4 regions of the Staphylococcus felis genome follow, and region 4 is predicted to be linked to each of the others. Evidence: riboswitches for the same ligand, from Rfam matches in the RefSeq annotation. Region 4 holds a riboswitch; each other region holds the start of a gene.
What was found. A riboswitch is a leader RNA that binds a small molecule or an ion and turns the genes downstream of it on or off. The one in region 4 is predicted to bind thiamine pyrophosphate.
Positions count from the first base shown of each region.

Region 1 (3,219 bases), 960 kb from region 4:
AATCGTCCTGCTTGATGAATACGCTCAACACTGTCTAATTTAAACTGGACAATCTCTTCTGCTTCTGGAACGTTTGGAGTTGCAACGTCAGCATATGGTAATAAAGTAGTCTTTAATTGATTGCGAACTTGTTGATCCATAAGTGAATCTCCACTTTTGGCAATCATAACAGGATCAATAACGTATGGCACTTTAATTTTCTTTAAATATGATTCGATTAATGCCATCATTTCTGTAGTAGGTATCATACCTGTTTTAAGAGCATGAGGCATTTCATCATTAAATACACTTTCTAATTGTTCTTCTAACCATGACGTATCTAAATTATGAATATGTTGAACGCCCATAGAATTTTGCGCCAGTACACTTGTAATTGCTGCCATGCCGTAGACACCACATGCATGAAAAGATTTTAAATCAGCCATTACACCTGCACCCCCGCTAGGGTCAGTACCAGCAATCGTTAATGCAATATTAGGTTTATTCATTACCTTCTCCTCCAAACTGCCATTCTTCTTTTGAAAAAGCCATTTCAAAAAAGTTTCGCTCATGTACTGTACTTTGTAAAAAATTTCGCTTTAAGATGTCTTGATTTTGTTGATTAAATTTTTCAGCATACTGATTCAACCATTGATCTATATGATTCATCAGTTCATCCATTTCAGTTGCATAAAAATCAAACCATGCTTTAAGTGGATTCTCCTCTGCTACATCACCTTCAATTATCGCACGTTTGCCAATTTGCTGATATACATATGGACAGGGCGCCATTGCGGATAATGTGTAAGCAATGTTATCAAACGCATACGCATTATAATACATATGTTTAATGTAATGATCTGCGGTTGGATACCATTCTCCAGTCGAAATAATATCGTTATAATCTTCACCTACATAGTCAGACAATATATGGTGCGCTTTGACTTCACCTGAAGAGGCAAACTGAATTTGTTCCGTTAGATACTGAATCTCTTCTTTCGTATTTACTTTTGGAATCAATAATGCATAAATCTTTGCAAATTCATTTAAGTAACGTGCATCAGCACGAAGATAATGCTTTATTGAAGAAGATGATGCATTACCTTTTAGTAAAGATTGAATGAAAGAATCATTATATATAGCATCTATAATAGGTTGTGCTTCTATTTTTAAAGTTTTACTAAAATCCATATTCACGACTCCTTTGTTATAAAAAAAGACTACGTTATCCATCGTAGCCTAAATCACATACTGATATTGAATATGAAATATGCTACTTCCCTACGCTGGATTTATCCATATCAGGTTCAAAGAGTTTAGCAACACTTGCTTCTCAGCCACAACTTGGCTCCCCTAGTAGTCTTTATTACCTTGATTTAATTTAAATCTATCAAAAATTGATGGGAATATCAAATTAACAAGTGTTCACAACATATGTATCATGGACTGAGAATGAGACAAGACATATAGAAAACACTTGTAATTGCCATTCAAAATTGACAATTTTAGGACTATGACACAGGTATATTAGCAGCAAACATTGATGATTCTACAGCTGATTTAATCTATTGCTTCTGCTTAACCTTTAACCACATGTACCTATTTCTTAACTTTCAATAACCACTAACTCATTGAAGTCTTCATGTCATTGAAAGGCAATTTTAAAATCATATTCTCTTATATGCTCGCCTCATTTCAAATCCATAGTGAGAAATTTGAAAATGCAAATATCGCTTAGACTATTGGGAGGATTATTTGTAAATACTAAGAGAAAGGAATAAAGTTTACTAATGTACAAAACTTTAAACGCAACCAGTCTTAATGTCTAAAGCATATACTTTAAAAATGATGAAAACAACGTTTTATGATATAGGCAGGATATAAATAAATTATTTTCGTAGGGTACTTTTTTGGAAGTTATTATTTTATAAAATGTTCACAAAGAATAAAGGTTTGGTTATTTAAATGGTTCAGCTAATTGAGACTTTTATTAATAGGAATGGGAAGACTTTTTTAAATTCAAACATCGGCAAATCTTTTAAAGTTTTATAGAAGTTGATTGGGCTGATTTTTCAATTTGGGAAAGATTGAAAACATGTGTTACTAATAATTCAGTAGTGTACTTTTTTTGTTCGTAATGCTTATAAAATCTGGTTTGAATTTGGCCATCTATCATTAAAACATCACCAATAGTTACAGTTTCATTTAGTTTTGTAGCTAGCTGTCCAAATGCTTTACAATTTATATAATCGTAAATAGGTTTATTGGTGCGACTACGATAATCACGTTCTACTGAAACCGTGAAAATGATAAAGCACTTACCGTTGCTATCATAATATTTAAATGGTTTAATAATAGTGCCAACCGCATGAAATCGATTAATGTTGTTCACCTCCTTGTTGTGCTTATCGTATACTAAACAGTATCGATTTAGCAAAGTCCAGATATTAATTTTATGAGGGAGAAGATACTATAGAAATCAATCGTTACAAGAAATTTTTGTGTTTTTAAGTTATAATAGCTGTAGATTTGAATATTTCGTAAATTTTAAATTTTTTAGGGTGGTGGGGAGATGAAGACTTTTAAAGCAGTCCGTTTTCAAATTGTTTCAGATAATAGAAGTGTCACTGAGTATGAACTTTATGATGGTGTCATTATCAATAAAGAAAATAGTGGTACCGGCTGGCTATTAGAAATCGTGATATCTGATATACATAAAGAACAAATGGAAGCATATTTTGAAAATGAAACGCTTCTTGATATCCGCGTTGTCATCACGCGTCCATCAAATGATCCCGCATTATTTGATGCAACTATTAAACATATTACACAGCTTGAAGATGCTATCTCTATTGTATTTGAGTGTCATATTTATACATTGCGTCAAGTGTATGCCGAAAGTCTTTTAGAACAACTTGTAAATGAAGGATTAGAGGGAGAAGATTTAATTACAACTTTTAATCGCATGATGCAATCTAAACCACGCCTAAAAGATGAACGTCAATAAATAACAGGAAAAATAGACTGAGACATAATCCAAAACAAATAACGCTAAGATGATTTTTTATAAAATGTATCTTAGCGTTATTTGTATGATATAACTTCACTTTCCGAGGAGACAGCCTCAGAAGTCTCGTCATCAATACTTCGTGTATGTATGTCATGTACCACTGTTATACTTTAAAAAATAAGATATTTCGTATCATTTAATTAACAGGAAAAACTTCGAGATTTTTCGTA
Region 1 is NZ_CP027770.1:25,557-28,775, forward strand. It holds gene thiD (bifunctional hydroxymethylpyrimidine kinase/phosphomethylpyrimidine kinase) at 1-488, opposite strand, end outside; gene tenA (thiaminase II) at 481-1,170, opposite strand; TPP riboswitch at 1,241-1,344, opposite strand; gene C7J90_RS00155 (single-stranded DNA-binding protein) at 2,018-2,371, opposite strand; gene C7J90_RS00160 (YwpF-like family protein) at 2,552-2,986, shown strand.
Region 1: another riboswitch for thiamine pyrophosphate. It lies ahead of tenA (thiaminase II); the one in region 4 lies ahead of C7J90_RS07190 (ECF transporter S component).

Region 2 (3,219 bases), 1.0 Mb from region 4:
AAAATAAGAATAATAGGAAGCGTTTATAAAATCAAGTATAATTTTTAAATTGTATGCTGATGAGGTTGGAATGGTTGTAATATTTCACGTGCTTGGTGATTGCCATCTACCAATTGCGCCATAAGTTTCCCCACAATCGGTGATAGAAGAATACCATTTCGATAATGTCCTGTTGTGACATATAGATTCGGACGAACTTCTCCCATGATGGGCTCTCCATCTGGTGTAATAGGACGAATACCTGTCCACTCTTTAATGATACGGCCTTGTTTTAATGCAGGAATCATAGCAATACTCTCACGGTCTAGCCAATTCAAGTTATCGCGATTATTCTGAGTGCTCCAGTTGTCGATTTCAGAAGTAGCGCCAATTAAGAAACGATTCGGCTTTTTCGGCACGATGTAACATCCATTTACATTAAAAATAGTTTCTTGCAAACCATGATAGTCAGATGCGATAAGTTTGACATCACCTTTGACAGGGTGCGTCGGTAAATGAATATTGAGGTGATGCAATAACGCGCCACTCCAAGCGCCAGCTGCGATAATCAGTTCGTCAGCATGGAAAGTTCCTTTAGACGTATGAATATGATAGCCCCCGTTATCCTGTTGAGAGATAGAAGTGGTTTCGGTATGAGTCAATAATTCGATAGATTCTCGGTGGGCTACTGATTTTATTAATGCTTGCGTATAAATATTAGCATTGATTTGTCCGTCGTCTTGAATTTTAAAAGCGGCACTTTGATTAGGATCAAGCTTTGGAAAACGTTGTGCCATTTCTGAGGAAGACAGTAGTTTAATCGTATGATCGTGTGATTGTAAAAATTGGAATTGTTTGTGTAGTGCTGTTATATCGTGGCTGTTTGAAGCCACTTTGATTAAACCATACTTTTGGTATTCAATATCGATACCTGTTTCACGCTCTAAATCTTTTGCAGTTTCGGGCATCATTGCACGACTTTGCATGGCAAGACGGTATAAAGGTGTGTCTTCAAAAAATTCATTTTGAGCACCTAGCATTCCTCCAGCTGCATAGGATGCATTCATTCGTGGAGTCGAGCGATCGATGATGCGAATGTGTCGGTGTTTAGATTTCAATTGACGTGCAATTGACAATCCCATGACACCAGCACCAATAATGACGGTTTGTTCCATAAAAAAGCCTCCTGCCAATGAGTAGGGGGCAAGAGGATGATTAGATTGAAATGGATACGCTAGAATACTGATTTCAGCAACAGTATATCGTATTAAAGCTTCCCTTCGTTGGTTCTAACCACTTCAGGTTCAAAGAGTTAAGATTCATCTTTCTCAGCTCACTCGAGCACCCCTAGCATTGTCATATTAAGTTAATCATGCATCACTTATTATAAACCGTGATAGATATTGTTGCAAAATGTACGGATTATCCTCCGAACAAGCGCTGTAAAAATCCTTTTTTCTCATTGCGTTCAATCGTATGTGCTAATGCTTTCTGCTGTTGAACTTGAGATTCAATACTTTGTTGTGTTTGATTAATCTGCTCAGTTTGTTGTTTTTGGGCTTCAGTAAGTGTCGCTAACGATTGATTGCTCGATTCAAGTTGTTGATTTAATTTTGTATGTAATGCTTTCAACTCTTCTTGCTGTTGATGGACTTGAGAAACCATTTGACCTAACATTTGACGTTCTTCGCGCATTTGATTGATTTCATTGCGTAATTCATTAAGAAGGTGTGGGACTTGTTGATCACTTGGAAGATGGTTTTGATCTTCTTTAACAATAACTTGTAAAAAATCTTTTTCCTGTTCAAGTTCTTCAAAAGCAAGCTCATAGCTATTTGTTCGACCCACACGTTCGGCGATTTCCTGGAATAATTCGATATCTTCTTCTTGAAAATCTGTCGCTTCACGACCGCGGTATTCTGTCTTTTTTAAGTGGTAGCCTCTTTCCTCAAGATGCTGCACAATTTTACGAACTTGTTTTTCGCTTAAGCCTGTTTTTTCGGCAAACTCTTTTGTTAGCATAAGTCACGATTCCTTTCTAGTTTTTTAGACAAACGGCAGAGTGCGTTCAGTAACCCGTAAGTCTTACCTCCTCATTATTGTAACGGCTTTATTTGCTGATTTCAAGGGGTTAGTCACTGACTTCTTTACTCAGCCCCATCTTGATAAGTAATGGATAAATAATCTTGCGAGGAAGACGGTTTGCAAATACATATTTGAGAATATAGCAAGATTTGATACTTGTTCCATAAATGTCTTTAGTCAATGGAATATTTGTTTTGATATACAATTCTAACGGAACAGGTTTTCCATTGCGATTGAGAGAAGGTTGTAAATAGTTGATGTCAGTTTGTTTGTCAAAGTCATTTTGCATGAGAAAGCGACGTCGAAAAGCAATGTCATCTGCTGTATCGTTGTCGACATTTGGTGATTCAAAGGTAGACTCAAACATAAAGAAGTTAACATCGCGCCCATGTAATTGATTAGCTAGTGCGTTCACACCTGTTTCTATTGCATCAAGTGTTGATTTAAGAAATGTTTTGCACTGAGGTCCTTTTTCAGCGATTAAGTAAATGATAAAACCAGCATTCGTCGTTGCTTCGTAATGTGCAGTCGCAAAGCTGACCACTTTTTGGTCATGAATGCCTACTAAAAAAACGTAATCGTTTTGTGTTTTTTCAGTTTTTAATGATTGCACGAAGACGGACTCATCTTCGGTTACAAGGGGGTCTAGTTTATCTTTATAAAATGCCATAGCAGGCGCATACCATCGATCTTGTGTCGATTTGATCTGTACAAATTCCATGTTGTTCACCTCTTTTAATTTGGATTAAGTATAGCATAGGTTCAATGCTTCAGTGAAAGTGGGCGTGATTGAAGGTACAATAAAAGGATTAAGACGCGAATACGGTCTTAATCCTTATGACTTAATGTGATAGGATTTAGGACGACATTGGACATTTTAGTCTTAAGCTCGTATTATTCAATATCACCAGTATGCTCTGATGGCATATGTTTATGTTCCAAACCCTTATCTTGACTTTGATACGCTGCGTTGTTGGCAACTTCACCATTCTTAACATTGTCTTTTTGACCGATTACGACAATTTTATTGTTAGAGATGTCTTGCTTTAAGTCATCCTTGGCATTCTCTTCTAAGTTGTATCGTGTCAAAACAGCTTCCTCGGCATCTTCACCAATAAAAAATCGCATGAATTTGTCACTAATTGTAGCATTAGT
Region 2 is NZ_CP027770.1:531,113-534,331, reverse strand. It holds gene thiO (glycine oxidase ThiO) at 45-1,154, opposite strand; TPP riboswitch at 1,238-1,338, opposite strand; gene C7J90_RS02615 (DNA-binding protein) at 1,402-2,001, opposite strand; gene C7J90_RS02610 (hypothetical protein) at 2,111-2,785, opposite strand; gene C7J90_RS02605 (general stress protein) at 2,959-3,219, opposite strand, start outside.
Region 2: another riboswitch for thiamine pyrophosphate. It lies ahead of thiO (glycine oxidase ThiO); the one in region 4 lies ahead of C7J90_RS07190 (ECF transporter S component).

Region 3 (3,219 bases), 650 kb from region 4:
ATAGCTGAGGTAATATGATCATAAGCTGGTGCAATATCTGTTGTTAAAGGGCCTAACGTATAAAAAGGTGCTTCTTTACAGTAGTAATCTGCTAAATCTTGATTCTCTTTAATTTTATGCATTGGAATGTGTCCGGGTCCTTCAATCATCACTTGGACATCATGCTCCCATGCAATATCAGTCAATTCTCCTAATGTTTTGAGCTCAGCGAATTGACTTTCATCATTTGCATCGTAAATAGAACCTGGACGTAAACCATCACCTAGCGAAATCGCAATATCATATTGCTTCAAAATTTCACAAATTTCATCAAAATGCGTATATAAAAAGCTTTCTTGATGATGCGCTAAACACCACTGTGCCATAATCGATCCGCCACGTGAAACAATGCCTGTTAAACGATCTACAGTCATAGGAACATAGCGCAATAACACACCGGCATGGATTGTAAAATAATCCACTCCTTGTTCAGCTTGTTCAATTAATGTATCACGAAATATTTCCCAGGTTAAGTCTTCCGCAATACCGTTGACCTTTTCAAGTGCTTGATAGATAGGGACTGTCCCCACTGGAACGGGTGAATTACGAATTAAATATTCTCGTGTCGCATGAATGTTTTTTCCTGTCGAAAGATCCATAATCGTATCCGCACCCCAATGTGTTGCCCATACGAGTTTTTCTATCTCAGCCTCAATTGAAGAAGATACTGCTGAATTACCGATATTTGCATTGATTTTAACTTGGAAGTTTTTACCAATAATCATAGGTTCTGATTCAGGATGGTTCACATTATTGGGGATAATCGCGCGTCCTCTTGCTACTTCATCACGTACGAATTCAGCGGATACATTTTCACGCGTTGCGATATATTTCATTTCTTTTGTGATTATTCCCTGTTTGGCATAGTGCATTTGTGTGACATTCTTACCATTTTGAGCACGTCTTGGTTGGTATCGAAATGGATGTTCAACAAAATTACGATGGCCTTCACTTTTGAAACCATTATCGATTGATTGTACACGACGTCCTTCATAGTGTTCAACGTCCCCACGTGACTCAATCCAATCTTCACGTAACTTTGGAAGCCCTTTAGTCACATCAACTTCATATGACTCATCGTGATAGAGTCCTGCTGTGTCATATACTACAAAAGGTTCATTTTGACGTACTTCATTATCTGTCACCGTTTCAGAGAGTTCAATTTCACGAAATGGCACTTGAATATCTGCATCCTCACCTTGTTTATAAATACGTCGACTCGCTGGAAAATTCTTTTTCAATTCAATTTGTTCTTGTTTCATAAGTAGCCCCCTAAATTGTGCTAAGAGACTCATGTAGCTGAGATAACCCCATAAAAAAAGTTGAGACGTAAAGTATTCAAACTATAGCATACCTATTAACGGTATCCTAATAGCCAGGACTTTGAATCATACAATCATGACGCTACAAAACCAACCGTTATTTTGTAGATCATGTTCCGATTCAAATCCTCAACACTTTTGTCTCAACCTCATGGAAAAACAAATTAATCTATACCACGCTTAAAACTAAGATATACAGCATTACATTGAATAAGACACTTATCAATAGCACCTTAAACATACTCATCTTAGTTTCTAAAGCAGTCGCTTAATCATGTTTGTCGTCATTGCTTCCCTACGCTAGTATTATCTAGATCAGGTACAAAGGGTTGAAACATTATGCTTCTTTCAGCTTACAAAAGCACCCCTAGCAGGATATTTTAAATTGTTACAATTTACATACTAGCATTAAATATGGAATAAAACAATTACATATTTATCTTTTATCATGATGGCATTACCTATGTTTTTATTGAGTTGAGTGCCTCATTATACTCAGCTATTTACAAAATAGGTGATACGAGCTTGGCAACAGATTGCTTGAATTTCACCCAATTCGAACGATTTTCATAACGCTCTGGTGTTAAACGCTTCGATACTTTTAAATCTTCATTAAATTGATCGATCAAAGTCATGGCGATATCCCGATTGTACATAATCGCATTAATTTCAAAGTTTAATCGAAAACTACGTGCATCCATATTGGCTGAACCCACTGACGCTACCTCTCCATCAATGACCATCATTTTCGAATGGATAAATCCATTTTCGTAAGTATACACATTAACACCATCGTACATAAGCATCGCGACCGTAGTCAGTGTAGCCCAATGTACAAAAGGTTGATCAGGTTTGTTAGGTACAATCATATTAACTTCTACACCTGATTTCGCAGCAATACGCAACGCATTGACAAATCCAATGTCAGGTACAAAATATGGAGAGTGGATATGAATCGTCTGTTTGGCATTCATAATCATCTTCAAATAGGCAAATTCTAGTTGTGGCCAGCTGACATTAGGCCCACTTAAACCGATTTGCAGTGCCACATTACCATCTTTTCGAGCATTTTTTGGAAAATAACGTTCATCATATTGTAATGCTAGATTTTCTGACACTTGTGAGTTCCAATCATGAATAAAACTAAGTTGTAAAGCATCAACACCATCACCTTGAATACGTAAATGTGTATCGCGCCAATATCCCATTTTTTCATCTAATCCTAAATATTCATCCCCGACATTAAATCCCCCTACATAACCAATATCACCATCAATAATCACATTTTTACGGTGATTACGATTATTAACGCGAAAATTAATAAAAGGGATAATTTTTGCATGGAAAAAAGCTTCCACTTTTGCACCAGCATCTGTCAGTGCTTTTAACTTAGATTTTCGCAATTGTTTAGACCCTACTGCATCATAGAGCAATTTAACTTCAAGCCCCTCTTTCGCTTTGTCAGTCAAAATATTCAATATTTCTGAACCGAGTCCATCCATATTTAAAATGTAAAATTCCATATGAATATATTTTTGAGCTTGCTTCAAATCATGCTTCAATTTATCAAAGAGCTCATGTCCATCTGTAAACAATTGAACATGATTATTTTCACTTAAAAAATTAGCCTCTCTGATAAGTAATGATTGCACAAGATCAGCTTGTTTCGTTACAACTGGATTATGTGATTGAAAGGTCTGTTGACGAAAATCCTCTTTTTGACATTTGACACGATCTTTCGCATCTTCAATTTCTTGACCAGATACCTTTTGTTTTTTGAGCTGAACAGCCCTTCCAAAAAAGAGGTATAGAAAAAAGCCGGCAATCGGCATAATAAATAATAACAACAACCATGCCC
Region 3 is NZ_CP027770.1:889,141-892,359, reverse strand. It holds gene thiC (phosphomethylpyrimidine synthase ThiC) at 1-1,301, opposite strand, end outside; TPP riboswitch at 1,637-1,740, opposite strand; gene cls (cardiolipin synthase) at 1,865-3,219, opposite strand, start outside.
Region 3: another riboswitch for thiamine pyrophosphate. It lies ahead of thiC (phosphomethylpyrimidine synthase ThiC); the one in region 4 lies ahead of C7J90_RS07190 (ECF transporter S component).

Region 4 (3,219 bases):
TATTATCCATATTAAAACGTCTTCACTTTAATTTACAACCATTACCAAATCTATATAATCATAGGTGTCATTAAATCCAAACTTAAAAGTCATGTTTAGATTTCTATTTTTCGGGCATAACATAGACATATACTTTTCAAAGGAGTGCATATTCAATGTCTGAAAAAGATTTAAAAAAAGCAGCAGAACAAGCTAAAGAAAAAGAGCAAGATTTAAAAAATAAAAAAGAAGATACTAAAAAAGGTTTAGAAGAAACAAAAGATAATATTCAAGACACTTTTGAATAAGACAATCTGAATGGTGAAATAATACGTACTAGGAATGTAACACTTTTTTGAGTTCATTAAAACATGTGAGTGTTATTCTGATTCCGAGTATTATTGGTTCTATAGTAAATCGGACTGGTGTATAAATAATTTCATTTATTTGATTGTTCCATAAAGCCTCGCTTTTCTAGGCGCCTCAGAAGTCTCGGCTTAGGAATCGATCAAATTTGCTATATTTATTTACACCCTTAAGTTATAAAGTATGTTTTACCAACTCAATTTTACTGATTTATGTCGTATTATAAAGAGGCATTAATGTTCAAGACTTTATGATCACACAACAAAAAAGGCGTTAAGCAATCCATTATTGCATAACGCCTTAATTTAATGCTCTCAGTCCAATTTGACTGAGAGCCGTATTATTTCACCATTTTTTTGGCAACTATTCCCCATCATTTTTCTGAGTCACCTTAACGATTCCCATATTTTGGTGAGCGACTAAAGTGATAAGATAAAGCGCCTCCTTAATACGTCATAGTCACCACTTCTTGACTTTTGTCACCTAACAGTGTACATTATCAATAACAATTAAATTCGCACTAGGGGTGTGTATGCTGAGATGAGGAGTCAATCCTCAAACCCTTTGAACCTGAACTAGATGATACTAGCGTAGGAAAGTGTAATCGTTTATGATTCATAAACATGGTCTATGCGGTTATTGGAGTAGCCGCTTTTTTATGATGTTTATTTATTGTAACAATTCCTACGCACATCTCAGTACGAGACTTGTGCGTTTTTTATTTTCATCACATTATCACAATGACCATTACTATCCGTTGTCTTAAATGAATTGGATTCGACAAACAATGATCATTGCTGATGATATCAACTTTAAGGAGGACATTTATGATGAAGAAGGGGTTAACACTTTCTGATATCTTAGTGACAGTCTTAATTTCTGTTATTTTTGCTGTCATTTATAATTTATGGTGGATTGTTAATAATACAGTTCAGCCACTCGGTTTACATATCGATCAGCTGATGTATGGTATGTGGTTTAGTGCTGCTGTTGTTGCATATTTGATTATTCCAAAAATGGGAATTGCATTACTTGCCGAGTTTGCAGCAGGTGCTGGCGAAACCATTATGATGGGTCGCTTTGATATACCAACAATTATTTATGCATTACTTCAAGGTTTAGCATGTGAAATTGTATTTGCTATATTCCGATACAAATCACGTGCATTAATGGTTGCTATTTTAGCCGGTATGGCTGCTGCTATTATCAGCTTACCCATTGACTGGTACTATGGTTACCTTAATGAAGTTGCAAAATGGAATTTAATTTTATTAATTGCCTTTCGAGTGATTAGTGGTGCTGTTTTAGCTGGTATTTTCCCATATTATCTAGTCAAAGCACTTGATCAAACTGGTGTAACTAAGCTATTCAGACCTGCTTCAAAAGATGATTATGATACTTTATAAGGAGTATTAAAAGTGTTAAAAGTTAAAAATTTGCGCTTGAAATATCCAAGTGCTGATTACAAAATTTTCGATGGTCTAGATATTGAAATTAAAGATAAAGAAAAAGTACTTTTACTTGGACCATCAGGTTCTGGTAAAAGTACTTTACTCAATGTATTAAGCGGCATAGTTCCTCATTTAATTGACTTGCCAATGAAATATGATGAACTGCACATTTCAAAACAATCTGGAGTTATCTTTCAAGATCCTGACTCACAATTTTGCATGCCACAAGTAAATGAAGAACTTGCTTTTATACTTGAAAACCGCCAAGTTGCGCGTCAAGAAATGGATCATTTAATAAATGAAGCATTACAACGCGTTCAACTGGATGTGAATCCTAAGCAAAATATCAATCAGTTGAGTGGTGGAATGAAGCAAAAATTAGCGATTGCGGGGACACTCTTACAAAATGCAAATACGTTATTTTTAGATGAACCAACTGCAATGCTTGATGTAGAAGCAACAGAAAATCTTTGGTCTTTACTTAGAGATTTATGGGAAGATCAAACTGTGCTCATCGTAGAACATAAAGTTGAACACATATGGGATTATGTAGATCGTGTGATTCTTATGAACCACCAAGGTCAAATCATTCAACAAGGCGAGCCAGATTACATTTTAAAACATTTTGAGGATGTTTTAAGCGAATACGGTGTTTGGCATCCGAATGCGTGGGATAAGGCGCCTAACCCCATTGAAAAACCATCAGATATTTCAAAGTCATTTTATTATCAATTCAATCAAGGCGCTATTCAAAGAGGAAATAAAAAACTATACAATGTATCACATTTCGATATACATCCAGGTGAATGGATTACATTAACTGGAAAAAATGGAACAGGTAAAACAACTTTATTTGAGTCGATGATGCAACTAATTAAATACAGAGGAACAATGCGCTACAATAATCAGAAACTAAATAAGTTAAAAGATGCAGCGAATAATATGTATTTAGTTTATCAAAATCCAGAGTTACAGTTTATTCAAAACACTGTTTTTGATGAAATCTTTGTTAATTATGACCATTCAAATCATGACAATGCGAAACAATTAACCGAATCTATGCTTGAATTACTAGATTTACATCATGTCAAAAATCAACATCCTTTTGAATTATCAATGGGGCAAAAGAGACGATTAAGTGTCGCAACTGCCTTAAGTACTAATGCGGATATTATCTTGCTGGATGAGCCAACATTTGGTTTAGATAGTCATAATACGTTTAAATTAATTGAGTTGTTTCACGAAAGAATGCAGCAAGGGCAAACCATTATGATGATTACACATGACCCACATATTATTCATCGTTATCCGACGCGTCACTTTGCAATTCAAAATGCTCAACTTGTTGAATGCGAGGTGACACATCATGGTTGAATCTTGGAAGCTTAAATACACATTTATGGACAAGGTCAATATTATTACT
Region 4 is NZ_CP027770.1:1,540,665-1,543,883, reverse strand. It holds gene graF (glycopeptide resistance-associated protein GraF) at 156-287, shown strand; TPP riboswitch at 858-959, shown strand; gene C7J90_RS07190 (ECF transporter S component) at 1,176-1,751, shown strand; gene C7J90_RS07185 (ABC transporter ATP-binding protein) at 1,764-3,170, shown strand; gene C7J90_RS07180 (energy-coupling factor transporter transmembrane component T family protein) at 3,163-3,219, shown strand, end outside.